4 regions of the Paenibacillus sp. 8b26 genome follow, and region 1 is predicted to be linked to each of the others. Evidence: riboswitches for the same ligand, from Rfam matches in the RefSeq annotation. Region 1 holds a riboswitch; each other region holds the start of a gene.

The links. Region 1 has a riboswitch for cyclic di-AMP ahead of ACQ4MX_RS27795 (3D domain-containing protein). Riboswitches for the same ligand answer to the same signal wherever they lie in the genome.
Region 2: another riboswitch for cyclic di-AMP. It lies ahead of ACQ4MX_RS20795 (TrkH family potassium uptake protein); the one in region 1 lies ahead of ACQ4MX_RS27795 (3D domain-containing protein).
Region 3: another riboswitch for cyclic di-AMP. It lies ahead of ACQ4MX_RS14780 (G5 domain-containing protein); the one in region 1 lies ahead of ACQ4MX_RS27795 (3D domain-containing protein).
Region 4: another riboswitch for cyclic di-AMP. It lies ahead of ACQ4MX_RS14380 (C40 family peptidase); the one in region 1 lies ahead of ACQ4MX_RS27795 (3D domain-containing protein).

Annotation. Positions count from the first base shown of each region.
Region 1 covers NZ_CP192445.1:5,998,634-6,003,269, forward strand. The annotation lists gene ACQ4MX_RS27780 (M20 family metallopeptidase) at 1-351, opposite strand, end outside; gene ACQ4MX_RS27785 (ABC transporter substrate-binding protein/permease) at 497-1,960, shown strand; gene ACQ4MX_RS27790 (amino acid ABC transporter ATP-binding protein) at 1,947-2,669, shown strand; cyclic di-AMP (ydaO/yuaA leader) riboswitch at 2,916-3,090, shown strand; gene ACQ4MX_RS27795 (3D domain-containing protein) at 3,098-3,766, shown strand; gene ACQ4MX_RS27800 (polysaccharide deacetylase family protein) at 3,923-4,636, opposite strand, start outside.
Region 2 covers NZ_CP192445.1:4,466,482-4,471,117, forward strand. The annotation lists gene uvrC (excinuclease ABC subunit UvrC) at 1-930, shown strand, start outside; gene ACQ4MX_RS20790 (CPBP family intramembrane glutamic endopeptidase) at 899-2,629, opposite strand; cyclic di-AMP (ydaO/yuaA leader) riboswitch at 2,893-3,042, shown strand; gene ACQ4MX_RS20795 (TrkH family potassium uptake protein) at 3,461-4,636, shown strand, end outside.
Region 3 covers NZ_CP192445.1:3,223,977-3,228,612, reverse strand. The annotation lists gene ACQ4MX_RS14790 (HD domain-containing protein) at 1-407, shown strand, start outside; gene ACQ4MX_RS14785 (TatD family hydrolase) at 450-1,220, shown strand; cyclic di-AMP (ydaO/yuaA leader) riboswitch at 1,422-1,704, shown strand; gene ACQ4MX_RS14780 (G5 domain-containing protein) at 1,974-3,122, shown strand; gene rnmV (ribonuclease M5) at 3,270-3,815, shown strand; gene rsmA (16S rRNA (adenine(1518)-N(6)/adenine(1519)-N(6))-dimethyltransferase RsmA) at 3,823-4,636, shown strand, end outside.
Region 4 covers NZ_CP192445.1:3,118,403-3,123,038, forward strand. The annotation lists gene ACQ4MX_RS14370 (M1 family metallopeptidase) at 1-1,484, shown strand, start outside; gene ACQ4MX_RS14375 (hypothetical protein) at 1,496-2,323, shown strand; cyclic di-AMP (ydaO/yuaA leader) riboswitch at 2,609-2,746, shown strand; gene ACQ4MX_RS14380 (C40 family peptidase) at 2,752-3,252, shown strand; gene ACQ4MX_RS14385 (GNAT family N-acetyltransferase) at 3,558-4,064, shown strand; gene ACQ4MX_RS14390 (4a-hydroxytetrahydrobiopterin dehydratase) at 4,140-4,439, opposite strand; gene ACQ4MX_RS14395 (hypothetical protein) at 4,559-4,636, opposite strand, start outside.

The DNA.
Region 1 (4,636 bases):
GCCGATCTCGTCAATGACTGATTTGAGGCCGACACCAGCTCCTGTACTCATCATACAGATCAAGTGATGTCCACATGCGTGTCCCAAGCCTTTCAGAGCGTCATATTCCGCCAGAAAAGCGATGACCGGCCCGGGTTTGGCTGCTTTATAAGTCGCAATAAAAGCCGTTTCTATATCCGCAACAGGGGACTGAACTTCAAATCCGTGAAAAACCAATTCCTCTTTTAGACGGGCAGAGGCCAAAAATTCCTCATTTCCCAGTTCAGGGTTGGCGCCAATATATAAAGAAATGTCCTTGAAACGTGCTGCATGCTGCTCAATGGTGCGTTGAATCGTATTTTTGCTATTCATGATAAAAACTCCTTTGTGGAAACTGTAATTTACATACTGTGAAAATCATAAAATAGTACTATAACATTCATTGCATATTCATGCATATTCATTTATAATGACACAATCTTATTTATTATAAAGAATTTAAGGAGAGAAAAAAAGATTGAAAAAGGCATATCGTTTTACCGCCCTGATTTTGACGGCGGTTATCTTGCTGCTGGCTGGTCTTCCTATGCTCACTGCATACGGAACGGAAGCGAAGACACAGCAAAAACTTGTACTCGGCATGAGTGCCGATTTTCCGCCGTATGAGTTTCATAAAGTAGTTAACGGTAAGGATACCATTGTTGGCTTTGATGTTGATATCGCCAATGAAATTGCCAAGGATCTGGGTGCAGAGCTGGTCATTGAGGACATGAGCTTTGACTCGTTACTGCCTGCTCTGCAAAGTGGCCGCGTAGACTTGGTTCTGTCAGGTATGACACCGACGGATGAACGCAAAAAGAGTATTGATTTTTCGGATGTGTACTACCACTCCAAGCAAGTGATTATGGTACGCCCGGAGGATAAGGACAAATATTCGACGATGGCTGCTTTGAAAGGCGAGAAGATCGGAGCACAAAAGGGGAGTATCCAAGAGGAAATTGCTCAGAAAGTGCCCGATGCCTCAGTAACTTCACTGGACAAAATATCCGATCTGGTGCTCCAGCTTCGGACCCAACGTGTGAATGCTGTAGTGATCGAAGACACTGTCGCTAAAGGATACACATTGGATGGCACTGTAACACTTGCCAAGGCGGTGCCTGAGGAAGCAGGAGCAGAAACGGCTGTAGGTATTCGTAAAGGAAATACTGAACTGCTGGCATCTGTAAATAAAACGCTGGCTCGTCTGAAAGCAGATGGGTCTATTGAAAAGTTTTCCACGGAAGCGAGCGCGCTCTCTGCGGATCGACAGGCTTCTTCCCATAACATTGTGGATATATTTTGGAAATATCGCAGTTTTTACGTTACGGGTATCGGCTACACATTGTTGCTGTCCGCCCTCGGGGTACTGTTCGGATTTATCATTGGTCTGATCATTTCTCTGTTGCGGATGAGCGGTATACGTATCATTGAGTGGTTGGGTACAGCGTACGTGGAGGTGCTGCGTGGCACACCTATGCTGGTACAGCTTATGATCATCCATTACGGGGTTGCATTGACGCTAGGTGTCAATTTTACGCCACTTCAGTCCGGTATTATTACGTTATCTCTGAATAGCTCGGCATATCTGGCTGAAATTTTCCGTGCAGGTATTCAGGGAGTAGACCGGGGTCAGATGGAAGCAGCCCGTTCACTCGGTATGGGACGAGGCAAAGCTATGCGTCACGTCATTTTACCGCAAGCGTTCAAGTCCGTACTGCCTGCCATCGGTAATGAATTTATTACGATTATTAAAGAGTCCTCCATCATTTCTACCATCGGTATGGTGGATATTATGTATCAGGCTCAAGTCATTAAGAACATCACCTACGAAGGATTAAGTCCGTTCGTCATCGCGGCTGCTATTTATTTTGTAATGACATTCAGCTTGTCGAAGCTGTTGGGTTTATGGGAAAGGAAGTTGAGAGCCAGTGATCACCGTTAAACAACTGCGTAAATCGTTCGGCAAAAATGAAATTTTAAAAGGTATTAATGTAGATATTGCCAAAGGCGAGGTTGTCGTCGTCATTGGACCGAGTGGCTCGGGAAAAAGTACATTTTTGCGTTGTATGAATCTGCTGGAGCAGCCGACTGACGGGGAGATTCTGTTTGAGGGTGAGCCGATTACGGCACGCGGTCACAACATTAATGCAACTCGTGAGAAAATGGGCATGGTGTTTCAGCACTTCAATCTGTTCCCACACAAAACAGTACTGCAAAATCTGACACTTGCGCCGACTCAGGTTAGAGGCCAGTCAGCAAAGGAAGCAGAGAAAATTGCGTTGGAGCTGCTGCGTACCGTTGGACTTGAAGACAAAAAAGACACCTTTCCAAACCAGTTGTCCGGTGGACAGAAACAGCGGATTGCAATTGCACGCGCCTTGGCGATGCAGCCGCATGTGATGCTCTTCGATGAGCCGACCTCCGCCTTGGACCCTGAAATGGTCGGAGAGGTGCTGGACGTGATGAAGAAGCTGGCTGAGGGTGGCATGACGATGGTCATCGTAACGCATGAGATGGGCTTTGCCCGCGAGGTAGGAGACCGCATTATTTTTATGGATAATGGTCAAATTGTGGAGCAAGGTACACCGGAGCAGGTTTTTGGTACACCAAGCCATGACCGTACCCGGGATTTTCTTGCCAAGGTTTTGTAAGAAATGAGCTTGTAAAGGCTATGAAGTAAGCCCTCCGCGGTGGAAGTTTGACGGGAGGGCTTTTTCTTTTTTTTGTCATCCTCGTTCAGATTTTTGTAACTGATTTCGATTTCATGATGACAAAATTGTAACAGATGTAGTATGATGTTCAAGGTTCCCAACATTTTCATGCAGATAAGGTTACAAAATTGTGATATTATGCAGTGAGCCAAAACTTACCTGGGCAGCAGACAGCAACGACAGGCGCTGAATGCGGGACCCAAAATCATGGGAAGTGCGGGGGACGTAACAACGGCAGTCACTTCTGATCCGTCTTCATACGAATGGATGGAAGGTGCCTAGGGGTGAATTGCATTAAGCATAGGGCTTCTCCTGAGTCCGAATCCGACAGCTAACTTCGCAGGCATATTAGAGGAGGTACATATCTTTTGAAACATCTGAAACGTATTGGAAAAACAATGAAATTTGCAGTGCTGGCCGCAGCTATCGCAGGATTGGCACAGACAGCAGGGGTAGCGGACGCCGCTTCGCTTCATACCGCCAAGGAAGGTGATACCTTCTTTTTGCTTGCTCAGCGTTACGGGGTATCTGTAGAGGATCTGCAAAAGGAGAACCCGGATGTTACTGCCAGCAATATATATGCAGGAGTACAAATTAAGGTTCCGGACGAGAACAAGGTAAAGGTCGCTTCAGATTCGAAGCCTCGGCTTTTGTCCGAGAAAGCGCCTGCCAGTGACGGTCAACAGGTTGAAGCATGGGGCAAAACATTTAACTACAGCAAAGTAGTTGATGTGAAGGCCACAGCGTATTCCGCAGCAGTCAGTGAAAATGGAAAATGGGGAGCAGTAGACTATTTCGGAAATCCGCTTAAGCTCGGTACGATTGCGGTAGACCCCAACGTAATTCCGTTGGGTACGAAAGTGCTGGTTACAGGCTATTCCCATCCAGGGCTGCCGGATCAATCTTTTGTAGCGGTAGCTCGCGATAAGGGCAGCGCCATTACGGGGAAACGGATTGATATTTTCATTCCGGGAAGTCCATCTTTTGTGAATGACTTTGGTTTCCAAAATGTGAAGCTGTACGTCATTGATAAATAGACTGTATAAGCCAATGAATTATATTTACATAATATATATTATGTAAACAAATATCAAACAACTTAATCGCCGGTCCTGATTCATATGGGCTTTGTCGATTAAAAAAGGGCTGTCTTACGAGCAGAATGCATCTGCTCGTAAGACAGCCCTTTACTGTTATTTCCGCTCCGAGGTGTGAAGTAGCCGTGGAACCGTGACAAATTTGTACCCCTTGGCTTTCAGCGCTTGAATAAGACCCGGCAGGGATTGAACAGTGCCTTTCAGGTTGGAGCTTTGACCACCGCCTGCGTGCATTAAAATGATGGAACCTGGTCCGGTAGCCGGGATCACATTACGCTGAATTTGTGTTTTACTGAGCCCCTTCCAATCGAGGGAGTCTACGTTCCAATTTACAATCATGTAGCCGTGACGACGCGCCCATTGGAGCTGAGGCTCCGTAATTTCACCATAGGGCGGGCGAATCAGCTTGGGTCGAAAGCCGACAGTGGCCTCCAAAATATGTTCTGTTTTCTTAATCTGGTTGCGAAAGCGTTCCGGTGATGCCTTCCTAAAATCCGGATGGGTATAGGAATGGTTGCCTAAGGCATGGCCTTCACGTACGATACGGCGAATCATGCCCGGGTGTTTTTCCGCACGGTGACCGACGATAAAGAAGGTGGCTTTGATACCATTCGCGTGCAAAATGTCCAGAACCTGCGGCGTATACCGGGAATCGGGCACGTCATCAAAAGTTAGGGCAATTTGCTGAGTATGCGGGCCGCACATTTTAAAAATATCCGCATGCTTTTTTCGAAGCATGGCTAATGTGGGAGTGGCTCGTTCTCCGCTCTTGTGTGCTGAAGAAACAACGGCCGCTTCCTTGGGATGAGT
Region 2 (4,636 bases), 1.5 Mb from region 1:
GAAGAGCGTGCTTCTTATAGAGAAGCAACGGATCGAGACCATACTGAAACCCAACTGTCAGGTGGGCTGGAGGAACCAGCTACGGCGGCTCTAGCTCTGGCTGAATGGCTGGATGTAAAGGTGCTGGTGCCTCAGCGTGGACTGAAAAAGCAAATGACAGGGATGGCTACGGAAAATGCACGGGTCGCTTTGGATGAGAAGTTTAAGCTGATTGAACGGGACGAGGAACGGACATCCAAGGCTGCAAGCAATCTGGGGCGTGCGATTGGGCTGGATAGCCTGCATCGGGTGGAGGCGTTTGATAACTCCAACATACAGGGCTCCGATCCAGTCTCGGCAATGATTGTGTTCATTGATGGCAAGCCTGCCAAGAAGGAGTACCGTAAATATAAAATCCGTTCAGTGCAGGGGCCGGATGATTATGAAACGATGCGTGAGGTCATTCGGCGTCGATATGAACGTGTGCTCAAGGAAAATCTGGAGCGTCCGAATTTGATCGTCGTCGATGGTGGACGCGGACAGATTAAGGCCGCTGCGGATGTGCTGGAGAATGAACTAGGTTTGTTCATTCCTGTGTGTGGTCTGGTGAAGGATGCCAAACACAGAACCTCTCAACTACTGGTGGGGGATTCTCCTGAGGCAGTGACACTAGCCCGCAATAGTGAAGAATTTTACCTGCTGCAACGGATTCAGGACGAGGTTCACCGATTCGCCATTACATTCCATCGTGAGCAACGGGGCAAATCCATGGTAACCTCTCGTTTGGACTCGATTCCGGGAATTGGCGAGAAGCGGCGTAAGCTGCTGCTAAAGCATTTTGGTTCGCTTAAAAAAATAAGAGAGGCCAGCGTCGAAGACTTCCGGCCTCTCTCTATTGGTGATAAGCTTGCGCGTCAGATTATAGCTGCCCTTCGGGAGGAGGAGTCGTAGAATACGGCTCTTCTTTTTTTATGGGCTCAAACATAACTCGATTTGGTTTCTTCGGACTAAACCAGTACATGATATAAGCCACAATGGCAGGGAGCACGATCCAGAATATACCTGCGAACAGGTTCACGCTATCTCCTAGCGTCATCACACTCAGTCCCATCAGAATGCTGTCAAAAATAACGTGGCTGAACATGGCGGCAATAAAGCCATAACGCAGAAACACAAAACTGAACAGCAATCCAAGGAAGGTCAGCTCAATCGGTCTGGAAATGACCGGATAGATTGGATACAGTGTGTGCCCCAATGCCCAAATCAGCGTGGTAATCAGACAGGCAACAAAAGTATTTCTCACCATCTTTTTCACCATCGGGATACCAAACAGACGGTATACGGCTTCCTCTCCAATGCCTGCCATCCATGCCATAATCGGCAGTAACCATGGATAGGCCATGTTGTAAGGAGATTGTGTGGCATCTGTTGTGGAGAACGTATTAAACGTACGCTCCAGCACAAAGAACAAAATGGATTGTACACCGAGTAAAATAAAGGCCCACAAGTAGCCCACATACATGCTGCGAAGCACATACAGCCCGTAGCCCGGCTCTTTGGCGCGTGGCCAGGCATTCAGTCCAACCTTGCTCATCAGCCCGTCACCGCCAACCAAGGAAAAGTAGATCGCTACAGCCATTACGAAGGAAACCACAACTTGCAAAATCATAAGAAATATAAGTGCTCGCCGACCGCCTGCTTCTGCTTGCAGTATAGGCAGCATGTTAAATGTCCCTGCCATACTGGCAGCAAAATATACAATGGACAGCACAATGCCACGTACAAAGGAAGTGTGGCGTCGTGTGAGTGAGGCGTATACGATGGCAAGTATGCCTAACACCAAGCTAAATAAGGCATAGCCTGCGTAGGTCATCCAGTTAGCCCAGTACGTTTGCTTTTTGACATAATCCGTATAGGACGATGGGGCGGAAAAGCTCTGTGTAAACGAGCGAACATTTCCGTCTTCAAACGTAAACGCCAGTGTAAGCACAGAGGAGCCGATTTTTTTGTCGTTTACGGTGTACTTCAATCCGCCCTCGCCTTCGGATGTCGCAAGCTTCAAGTCCGATGGTTTAAAGCCAAAGCGTTTTATCCAGGCTGCCGCTGCCTGCTCTTTAGCTTCCAACGTCATATCTCCCTCGGCTGCGCGTACAAGCCTGCTACGTGCCTGCTCATCCGTAGAAATATCAGCTTGTGTATAACTGGTGCTGGAGGTAATTCGTTTAAAGCTGACGACTTTGCCTGTGGACAAATCCACATGAACTTGCACTTTGCTTTTGGAAGAAGGTTCCGGTAAATCGACCCGGAAGGTTTCGTAAGGATAACTTTTTTTCCATGTACGGTCATACTGTTGAAGCAGCTTTTCTCTGGATAAATAACCGTACAGGTCCGTTTCGGCCTGATAGGTCACGACAGGCTTTTCCGGCTGCGATTCGGTATAGCCCAGCTCGGAGCGAGCGAAGTCCAGCGCGTGTATGACTGCTTCCTGCTTGCTGATGACCTTGGCATTCGTCAGTGCTTCCGGATTCGGATTACTAAACGAGGGAATAAGCAATTGAAAGACAAAAAAGCAAATCAGGCCAATCCCGCCCAGCAAGCCTAATCTTTTGAAGTTGGCCGTGAGCACGACCGGTTTCCCGATAGGATTCATGAGTTTCCTCCTTAATCTGTAAATAAGAACATCCATTAAAGATATCATACTGCACAGGTTCCCGCCAACAGACCTAGGATATTCATGAAAATGGAGTGAAAGCACTATAAAGTTTCAATAAAATAAGATAAGCTGCGATTAAAGGTGGACTATTCTCAAATTACCGCTAATTTAACGTTATTTCGAAGAAATCGGTTTTGTGCTCTGTATATAGAAGGATTATAATCTGTTGAGACAATGCATATGAAATATATAGGTAACGATATACATTTGAGCCGAATTTCCATAGGAAAACGGGGGAACCATGTTACTGGGGTGAATTTTACAGCCGGTCCCGGACCGGAAGTGTGAATAGGGCATACTGTGCAGCCCGAATCCGTCAGCTAACCTCGTAGGCTGTGAGCAGGAACCAAGTCAGGCACTCGGATTTCCGGTGTCTTTTTTTGTGCGAATAAAAGTTGGATAATTAAAACGTTGCTGAGTTAAGTCCGCTTCGCGTTCCATTTGATCTTCCGATAGCTGTTGTCTCTGAATTTTATTGGATTAGATAAGCCCTGTTAAGGTTAAAATTCATAGACAAAGGCGAGCGCTACCGCTTCTCCAGATTCAAATGGATCGCTGCGCTGCTGCCCGCCTTAAAGTCACTAAACGTTTCATGAGGTAGTGAGGTATGAAGTGTGATGAGTACTGATAGGTAAAAGTATCTTTGCCTGCGGATACTTTACTGTTTGCTAAAAAAACGGACTAAAGAAACTGAAAAGAGATTGGTGATTTTATGAGCTGGAGCGTCTCCATGCTCATAATTCACCAAGTAGGAGCCGTGATAAATAGATGAATCCCAATGCAAGATGGCTTCGGCTTTCTCCACCGCAGATATTCGTTGTGGGATTTGCCATTATCATTCTTATAGGTAGCTTGTTGTTAATGCTGCCGATTTCCAATACAACGGGAAAGCCGCTTGCATTTATAGACGCTTTGTTTACAGCCGCCTCCGCAACCTGTGTAACAGGTCTTGTCGTTAAGGATACTGGCACCTTCTTTACCACCTTTGGGCAGGTGGTTATCGCCGCGCTGATCCAGATTGGTGGTCTCGGCTTTATGACGATGGCTACCTTGATTGCGCTGGTGTTCAAGCGCCGCATTTCCTTGCGGGAGCGCCTGATTTTGAAGGAAGCAATGAACCAGACTTCTGTTGAGGGAATTGTCGGATTGATTCGCAGAGTGTTGCTGTACTCACTGATCATTGAGGGCGTGTGCGCCACGATATTCGCCATTCGCTGGTCCTTTGATATGCCTGTAGGCAGGGCGATTTATTTTGGGATCTGGCATGCGATTTCGATGTTTAACAATGCAGGCTTTGATTTATTTGGTCACTTTCGCAGCCTGACAGGTTATGTATATGATCCGACTGTTAATTTTACAGCTATGTTTCTGATTATTTCGGGTGGCATCGGCTTTGTGGTCATGTCCGATCTGGTGGAATACCGCAAGCGAAAGAGACTGTCCTTGCATACCAAGGTGGTACTCAGCATGACGGCTGCTCTGATTGTAGTCGGCACGCTTGTCATCTTTGTATTTGAGTTTACCAATCCGAAGACACTGGGCTCGCTGGATTGGGGTGGAAAGCTGCTGGGATCTTTATTCCAATCCGTAACACCCCGCACCGCAGGTGCCAATACGTTAGATATCGCTGGCTTGCGGCAGGCTACGCAATTTTTCATCATTATATTGATGTTTATCGGTGCTTCTCCCGGTTCTACGGGAGGCGGGATTAAGACGACAACGTTTGCGTTGCTCATTGGAGCCGTGATTTCGATGCTGCGGGGCAGGGAGGATATTGTGCTGTTCAAATACCGGCTTGCGCAGGGGCGAATTTACAAGGCTTTGACCATTACACTGCTGGGACTGCTGTTTGTCATTGGGGTGACGATGATTTTGTCAGCAACCGAGGATCATCATTTTCTGATGATATTGTTCGAGACGGTGTCTGCATTTGGTACGGTGGGA
Region 3 (4,636 bases), 2.8 Mb from region 1:
GTCAGTGGAAACGGGAAAAGGACGAGATTTTAAGCGATTTGAGTGCCCGTTTTATGGATCGCAAGCTGTATAAATATGTAGAGATCGAAAATATGGATACAGATACCATTGACAACATTCGGACAGCGCTGGAGCTGGTTGGTTTGCACCCGGAATATGATCTGGAAATTGATTTTCCGACGGATCTTCCTTATGATGTGTTTCGGCAGGGTGGCTCGACGGACAACCAGATTTTACTGCTGGGACGTAAAGGAGAAGTGAGAGAAATTTCCGAAGTGTCGGAAATTGTGCGCTCCATTAGCGGCATTCACCGGGGAAAATATCACATGTACTATCCCCAAAACAAATTGGATGGGGTAAAGGACAAGCTTCCTGCCGAAATAAGGAATTATTTTGTCAAACAATAGACAATTATATGCCAAATAAAGTAATAAAGGAGACAAAAAACCTTGAATTTATTCGACACTCACACTCATTTAGATGCGCCGCAATTTGACGAAGACCGCGAAGAAGTTATAGCACGCGCTGTCGAATCGGGAGTGACCCGAATGATTAATATCGGATTTAATCGTGAGACCATTCCGTCTACCATGAAATTGGCCGAAACGTATGATTTTATTTATGCGGCAATTGGATGGCATCCACAGGATGCGATCACGATGCAGGAGGGCGATCTGGAATGGATTGCATCGTTATGCAGTCATAAAAAAGTCGTGGCGATCGGAGAGATTGGCCTGGATTATTATTGGGACACGTCGCCGAAGGATGTACAGCATCGGGTGCTACGCAAGCAGATTGGACTGGCTCGTGAGCTGAACATGCCTATTGTCATCCATAACCGGGATGCGCATGAAGATATTGTTAAGATTTTGCGTGAAGAAAAAGCGAGTGAGGTAGGCGGAGTGATGCACTCCTTTTCCGGGAGCTGGGAGACGGCTAAAATGGTGCTGGATATGGGCTTTCACCTCTCTTTTGGCGGGCCGATAACGTTCAAAAATGCCAAGCAGCCAAAGGAGGTACTGGCACAGGTGCCGCTGGACCGTCTGCTCATTGAAACGGACGCGCCCTACCTGACACCGCATCCGTTCCGCGGGAAGCGAAATGAGTCCGCACATGTAGGACTGGTCGCAGAGGCTGCTGCCCAAATCAAGGGAATAGCGGTGGAGGAATTAGTGTCAATAACGACCCGAAATGCCCTGGAACGATTTGACATTAAGTAAAAAAGTGAAGAAATCAATCAAAATAATGAGATAGACGAAGCTAATCATGAATTTGTTGCAGGAAACTCGAGAATATTACAATATTTTAACCGAATATTTTAGAAAATGTACTTGAAACCTGCTTTACAACATGCATAGAAACAGGATATCATCTTTTCAGTGAATTGTTGTTTGAATGTAAACACCAACAGCTCATTTCATGAACCAGTCTCGCTGAGTCCCTTTTACAGGGAACGGGGGAACCGATATGGCTTACAGTACGTCCGGTGTATGGGCAAGAAGGGAACGTCTCTTCCGCCAGCCGGCTCGACCTAGATTCCTTTCCCGGATGGGATTGAACAGGTGGAGGGGCCGTATTTCGATTTCTTTCTGGGTCTTCGGGGTGAATGTGAAGGCAACCGCCATGAGCGGTTGACCCAAGCTAGGGCGTCTCTCTACGTCCGAACCCGACAGCTAACCCCGTAAGCGTAACAAGAGAGAAGCCATCTCGTGCATGATTTTTCCGCATATTCGCACATGTCGGAAGCCACGAAAGAGCTCTCTAGTCTCTTTCTCTGGCTTTTTTTGTTGTGAATAAAAGAAAATCTGTCATCATACTGTGATTAAACAGGGGAGGACAGCATGCCGCGAAGACGGGTACATGGTGCAGGACAGTCGCAGTACGGGCTTGTCTTGTAGAAAATCTGTTATAGTCACGTCAATCTCAACTATGTCTTACTCCAGACGGCGGGCTATGTAAGGAGGACGGAGGAAATGGGCATTTTCCAAAAACAGGAGACCCATGAGTCACGCTCATCCAGCATGTCTTACGTATTGCGTTGGAAGCAAGAAAATGTGCGCCAGGCTGCTTTGGTTGCTATTTTTCTAATCGCACTAACGATTATGATTTCAATTCTGGTGTACACTCAATCTAAAAAACAGGTCTTTTTTGTCATCGACGGTAAGGCATCTGCGGTAGAAACCCGGGAATCCCAGCTCCAAGATTTGCTCAAAGAGCATTCGATTTCACTTCAGCCGCATGATACGGTTTCGATGCCGCTGAACGGAGCAGTTCAGGATGGGGATCGCGTAGTTATCAAACGTGCCAATCAGGTCAAAGTATCCTCAGGCAATGAGACGAAAAAGTTGTACACAACAGAAAATACAGTAGAGGGTGCCATTCGCACCTCGGGCTATAAATTATCGTCAAATGATAAAGTTTACCCTGCTCTGGATGCCTCTGTTTCGTCTAACATGGACATAAAAATCGTCCGTGTGAAGAAACAGCAGGTCGAACAGAAGCAACAGGTGCCTTATCAGGTCATCAAAACGGCCGATCCGAGTCTCTATAAAGGCGATAATCGGGTCATCCAAAGCGGTAAAACGGGTGTTGTGGTCCAGCATGTTCAAAAGGTATACCATGACGGAAAATTGGTATCCAAGCAACTGGTAAATAAGGAAGTCGCGCAAAATCGTGTGGATAAGGTGATTGCGGTAGGAACGAAGAAAAAACCGGTCGTTCTGGCTGCTTCCGTCGGTCCCGAAGATGCTGTTAAGGCAACACGGGTTAGTTCGGGCAATGCTGTCCGTAAAGCAGGTGTGAATTTCAAATACAGTAAAGTATTACAAAACGTCTCCATGACGGCGTATTCCTCACAGGAGTCAGGTATCGGTACACGTACCGCATCCGGCACGCGTGTCACGGAAGGGCGCACCATTGCTGTCGATCCAAGTGTGATTCCAATCGGCTGGTGGGTGTATATTGAAGGGGTGGGCTTCCGCCGTGCGGAGGATACCGGTGGCGCGATTAAAGGCCACAAAATCGATGTGTATTATGAGAGTTTAAGTCAAGCCAATCAGTTTGGTCGAAAGCACGGAAAAACCGTATATGTGATTGGACCAGTGAAGCCTGAAATTAACTAAAAACGTGTTGTATATGTTTGGGTCAATGCGATACTATTAACATCATAGTTATGCCATGCTAAGAAGAGGATATCCTCTTCTTATTTTGTTTTCAAAAGCAGGGAAAGATGAATATAGCTTACTGTGTAGTTGTGGAGGGAAACGCAAATGATCAAGGAAGTGATCGTGGTAGAGGGTCGGGATGATACGGTGGCTATTCGCCGTGCTGTCGAGGCGGATACGATAGAAACGGGCGGCTCCGCCATCAATAAAATGACGTTGCGCAAAATTGCGTTGGCACAGGAGCGGCGGGGTGTCATTATTTTGACCGATCCCGATCATGCAGGGGAGCGCATCCGCAAAATTATCGCCTCCAAGGTGCCCGGTTGCAAGCAGGCCTTTATACCAGAGGCGGAAGCGACGCGCAAAGGGGATATTGGCGTAGAGAATGCCTCGCCTGAAGCGATCAGACACGCTCTCGCACGGGTGCATACGACGGTGGAAGGGGCTGATCCTCTAATCGATTGGGCGGATCTGATTGACGCCGGACTTATCACCCACCCAAATGCTGCTGCACGGCGTATGGCTTTGGGTAATGTGCTGGGGATTGGTTACTGTAACGGTAAGCAGCTACATAAACGGCTCGCTGTGTTCCAGATCAGCCGTGAGGAATTTGCCGGTGCGCTGGCACAAATTGAAAGTGAAGGATTGTGATATCCGTATGACAGGGATTCAAGATATAGCAACACCGCGGCGCACGAAGGAGATTATTCAGCGGCACGGGTTTTCGTTCAAAAAGAGTTTGGGACAAAATTTTCTGATTGATCAAAATATTCTGAACAAGATCGTGAATGCTGCGGGATTGGACGATACGAAGGGTGCACTTGAGATCGGTCCGGGGATTGGCGCTTTGACCGAGAAGCTGGCGCAATCAGCCAAGGTAGTTACTGCTGTCGAGATTGACCAGCGGCTCTTACCTATTCTCGAAGAGGTACTGGCCCCTTATGAGCATGTGAAGGTACGCCACGGAGATGTGCTGAAGCTGGATTTGTGCGAGGTATTCGCTTCCGATTTTGCCGGGGTCAGTAAAGTGAGCGTCGTCGCTAATCTGCCGTACTACGTCACTACACCGATTCTGATGAGGCTGTTGGAGGACAAGCTTCCTCTGGAGAATATCGTCGTCATGATCCAAAAGGAAGTGGCTGAGCGTATGGCTGCGTCTCCTGGGACGAAGGATTACGGCAGTTTGAGTATTGCAGTGCAATATTACAGCGAGCCTGAACTGGTCTGCATCGTACCGAATACGGTGTTTATTCCTCAGCCGAATGTAGAATCGGCGGTCATCCGTCTGCGTGTGCGGGAAGTGCCCCCGGTAGAGGTGGTGGACGAGCAGCATTTCTTCGAAGTCGTTCATGCTTCCTTTGCTCAACGTCGCAAGACCATTTCGAATAACCTGAAAAGCCGCTTCTTTACCAAAGAGAACAGGGACACGCTGGAGCCGCTGTTGCTTCAGGCAGGCATAGAGCCCTCCCGTC
Region 4 (4,636 bases), 2.9 Mb from region 1:
ATGACGGTAACGTGAACGACCGCTCGCTCATGAAGGTACGTCTCCCCAAGCCGGTCCGAGGCGGTGAAAGCATTACATTATATATGAAGTTTGAGGTAAAGCTACCCGCCATCTTCGCACGTATGGGCGCAACAGATGATTTTGTCATGGCAGGTCAGTGGTTTCCCAAACTCAGCGTCTACGAAACCGCAGGACAGCGCGGACGCGCCGAGGAAGGCTGGAATCTGCATCAGTATCATGGAAACTCCGAGTTTTACGCAGATTTCGGAATTTACAGTGTGCGGATTAGAGTGCCTGAAACACACATCGTGGCTGCAACCGGATTTCCCACCCGTGGAGCCGTCCGGCAAAATGGACAAAAAATATATCAATTCTATGCCGATGACGTGCACGACTTTGCATGGGCCGCTTCACCGAATTTTGTAGCCGCAGAAGAGCCATTTTCTTCTGCCGAGGTGCCGGGTGTCAAAATCAAGCTGTATCTCGACCCATCGCACAAGGAGCTCAAGGGACGCTATATGAGCGCAGCCAAGGCCGCCCTTTCCTATTACAGCAAGTGGTACGGGCCTTATCCATACTCGACCCTGTCCATCGTTGTACCACCCAAAGCAGGCAGCGGCGCGGGTGGCATGGAGTATCCCACACTCATTACGGCTGCAGCGGCGGATAATCCGAATCCCGGCTATAGTCTGGAGCGGACGGTCGTTCATGAGATTGGGCATCAATATTTCTATGGAATGGTGGCAAACAACGAATTCGAGGAACCATGGCTGGATGAAGGCTTTACCTCTTATGCAGAGGAACGACTCATGGAGCAGGAATATGGGCTCATCCCTAACTTTCCGTTACAGTCTGGACAGGTATCATCCCCTCAGCCGTTAAACCGTGAGTCTTGGAAGTACGGCTCGGCTGCTAAATATGCACAAAATGCCTATTCTCGGGGCAAGCTGGTGCTGCGTGGCATTGAACGACAGGTCGGCGCGAAAAAAATGGATCGCATTATGCGTACCTACGTCCAGACCTACCGATTCAAGCATCCATCCTCGCAGAATTTTCAGCGTATCGTCGAAAGAGTCACCGGACGTTCGTGGAGCCACTATTTTGAACAATATGTATACGACGGCCAGATGGCGGATTTTTCAGTGGATCGCATTACGAACCGCAAGCTGGCCAACGGATACGAAGCAACCATTACACTCAGCAAAAAAGGGGCGGATTATCCCAAGGTCCCTGTTCAATTTACCTTCAAGGACGGCACAACGATATTCAAGGCATGGGACGGAACGGGCAAAAGCACCACCTATCGACTAAAAAGTGCATCTCCGGTCTCCCATGTGATTGTTGATCCGCTGTACACGATTGCGCTGGAGAACAAGCATATCAACAACAGCCTGAAGGCCGAACTGAACGAAAAAACCCAGACCCGTTGGAGCATAAGTGTTACCAAGCTGCTGGAGACACTGCTTGGAAGTCTGTCATGGTGAGGTGTCTATAGATGCGTACTGTTATAAAAGAAGGCTGGGCGCTTGTGCGCATACAATTTTATATTGTCATCATTCTATTTCTGTATCGACTGCTATGGGGCGTTTTTCTCTATCGGCTGGTACAATCCGCCGTTACTCCCCTGCTGCTGCGCTACCCCGATCAGGGTCAAAATGAACTGGGACAGACGTTGTTTTGGATGGAGAGCCAGATTGCCCTGACGGACAACCGAGAGGTTCATATGTATCTGTGGATACTACTGGGGGCAACGGTGCTGCGTACACTGATTACCCCCTTCATCCGGGCGGGAATATACCAAAGTCTGCACACCCATGCGACCGAGCCACAGAGTCTGTCCTTTTTCCGCGGAATGAAACGTCATGGCTTGTCATCGCTGATCTATTACGTCATCGAGCTTGGACTCCTGCTGCTCCCTGCTTTCTGGATGGCTCCTAAGCTCTACCCTATCGTGGCAGGGGCGCTGCAATCTCCCGCCTATCTCCTACATGTGCTGCCCTATGCCATCGGTTGGATTGCTTATGGCTGGTTCATCCGCCAGTGCATCCTGTACATGCAGCTAGGCACCGTAGGTGGTCACGCCATACTATCGTCGCTGCTTGCCTTCTTTCGGCAAATCCTCCCGGCTATCGGTATTTCGCTTCTGCTCGGTGCAGGTGTACTGCTCGTCCTTGGTCTATTCGGCACGATGGCGATAATTTGGACTGGTATGCTGGCACTCATTCTCCAGCAAACGTATCATTTTGTTACCAGTCTGGTCAGGCTATGGCACATCAGTTCACAGTACCGACTATGGCATACCGATATCTCCGGCAGAGGTTGAACCTTCACTCCGTTCCTCCCGAACAATTTCTGGCTGTCCAAAGTCAACTATCCATCTCCATTCATATCCAGGCAAACGGCACATAACTGAATACTCTTAACAAAATCTGTTCCCGCGATAAAGGGAGCAGATTTTTTTGTAACTTTTTGCGATGAAACATTTGCCAAAGCCAGCCGACTTTGTTACAATAATCGCAGTGAACTGATAGTAACAACTTTGTAATCTTTATTGTAACCTTTACCTTAAAAACATCGTTATCGTGAATACTGCTCTCCAAGGTGCACATCTTAAGTTAAGCCTAATTCCTGGCACCTGGGAAGCGGGGGAACCAGTTTGGGTGAATTGATCTCGCAACAGAGTGGTCATAGGGGAACCTTCTACCGAATCCTTAAGCTAACCTCGCAGGCATTGGAAGGGGTATATTTTTTTTGAAGAAGAAGCTAACGATCGCAGCCATGGGTCTCGCCATTGCCTTTACATCTTTTACATTCGGTGGAGGAAGTGCATTTGCAGACTCTAAGATGGACCAGGTCATCCAAGATGCCAAAGGAACGAACTACAGAAGCGGAGGCACTACACTCGACGGGTTCGATTGCTCCGGCTTCACAATGTATGTATATCACAAACTGGGAATTAATCTGCCCCATCAATCCGGATCACAATTCAAAATGGGATCTTCCGTATCCCGCGACGAAATGAGACCTGGTGACTTGGTGTTCTTCAACACCACAGGAAGAGGCATTTCCCATGTAGGTATCTTCGTAGGTGAAGGGAAATTTGCCCACTCCTCATCTTCACGTGGTGTAGTTGTTAGCTCACTGAACGAAAACTATTACGCTAACCGCTATGTCGGTGCAAAAAGAATTATGAGCACAGACGCTTACCACGCTGTAGCTTCTGAAACTCCTGATGACGACAACGTAGAATAACTAACGAACAGCAAGCTAACCCTGAGCCGCAATTTGATTCTGGCCGGAATCGAATTGCGGTTTTTTATGTCCACAACATCAGAAACGTTATCGTTACTGACGAACTGACACCTCAAAAGGTTTCAGATTTTGCGAACATCGTCGGTTTTACCGTCACGGCTGGGGGAGCATATGAGCAGTAAAGCCTTCTTATTGAATGTATACCCGACTTGGGTACGAAATAAACACCGCTTGCCAATCCCCTGCAACTTGTCTACAATCTGTTGTTAATGGTTTAAGTACTTGTAAAAGGAGGATGGGAAGACATGCCGGCCTCAATATCTAACTACCGGATCGTACCGATGGACGAGCAGCAGGCGGCTGCGATATGTGAGTGGCGCTATGATCCACCCTACAACATATACGGCTGGCTACCTTGGGAACAAATGAAGGCACTTGAAGTCGAATTTGGAAGCCCCACGCTTCGCCAAGAGCAATATGTTGCTGTGCTGGATGACGAGAACACGCTAACCGGATTTGCTCAATATTTCCCGATGATTGGAGTGACCCGGCTGGGTCTGGGAATGCACCCCCAATTATGTGGACATGGCAGAGGCACCGATTTTGTCCGTGCCATTGCTGAGGAAGCCAGACGACGCAACCCGGAGAATGAAATTGATCTGGAGGTACTGACCTGGAATGGGCGCGCCATTCGGGCTTACAAGGCAGCCGGATTTGAGATTACGGATACCTATGAACGTCAGACCCCTGATGGCAAAAAGCCGTTTCATTGTATGGTATATCATCCTGACCCCCAGCCTCGTGTTCAATGATAAAAGCGCCTTCGGCATACAACGGCATTGTTGTATATCGAAGGCGCTTTTATCATATGGCAGACCATGATCAGCTCAATGACTGCTACGCATTTTCTCAAAAGCTTCATTATATTGTTGGGCTTCCTTAATATCTACGGCCATAATGCCACCGTCATCCCAGGAGGTTAAGCGCAGGGTCACGGTCTTATAATCAATCGTAATAAATGGATGATGATTAAATGCTTCCGATATAGCAGCAACTTCATCCACGAATGCAATCCCTTTCATAAAACTGGAAAAATTATATTTGCGGACAATCCAGCGTCCTTCCTCCAGTTCCCAGCCCTCCAACTTCTCCAGATGTGCTTCAATCTCTTCTTGTGTAAAAGGCATGTTACGACTCCTCCCCGTTTATACGGAAGCCTTTCAGCCGCTTGAATGCGACCAAAACTACGATATAGTGGTGTCCATATTACCACGGCCCCGTTGATAAATCCATAAGACGGACCTGTTCAAATCAAAGGTACCGACGTTAGCTCCTCATCCCCAATGAGCACATAGATACGGTGCTGCTCCGGTTCATAGATGAC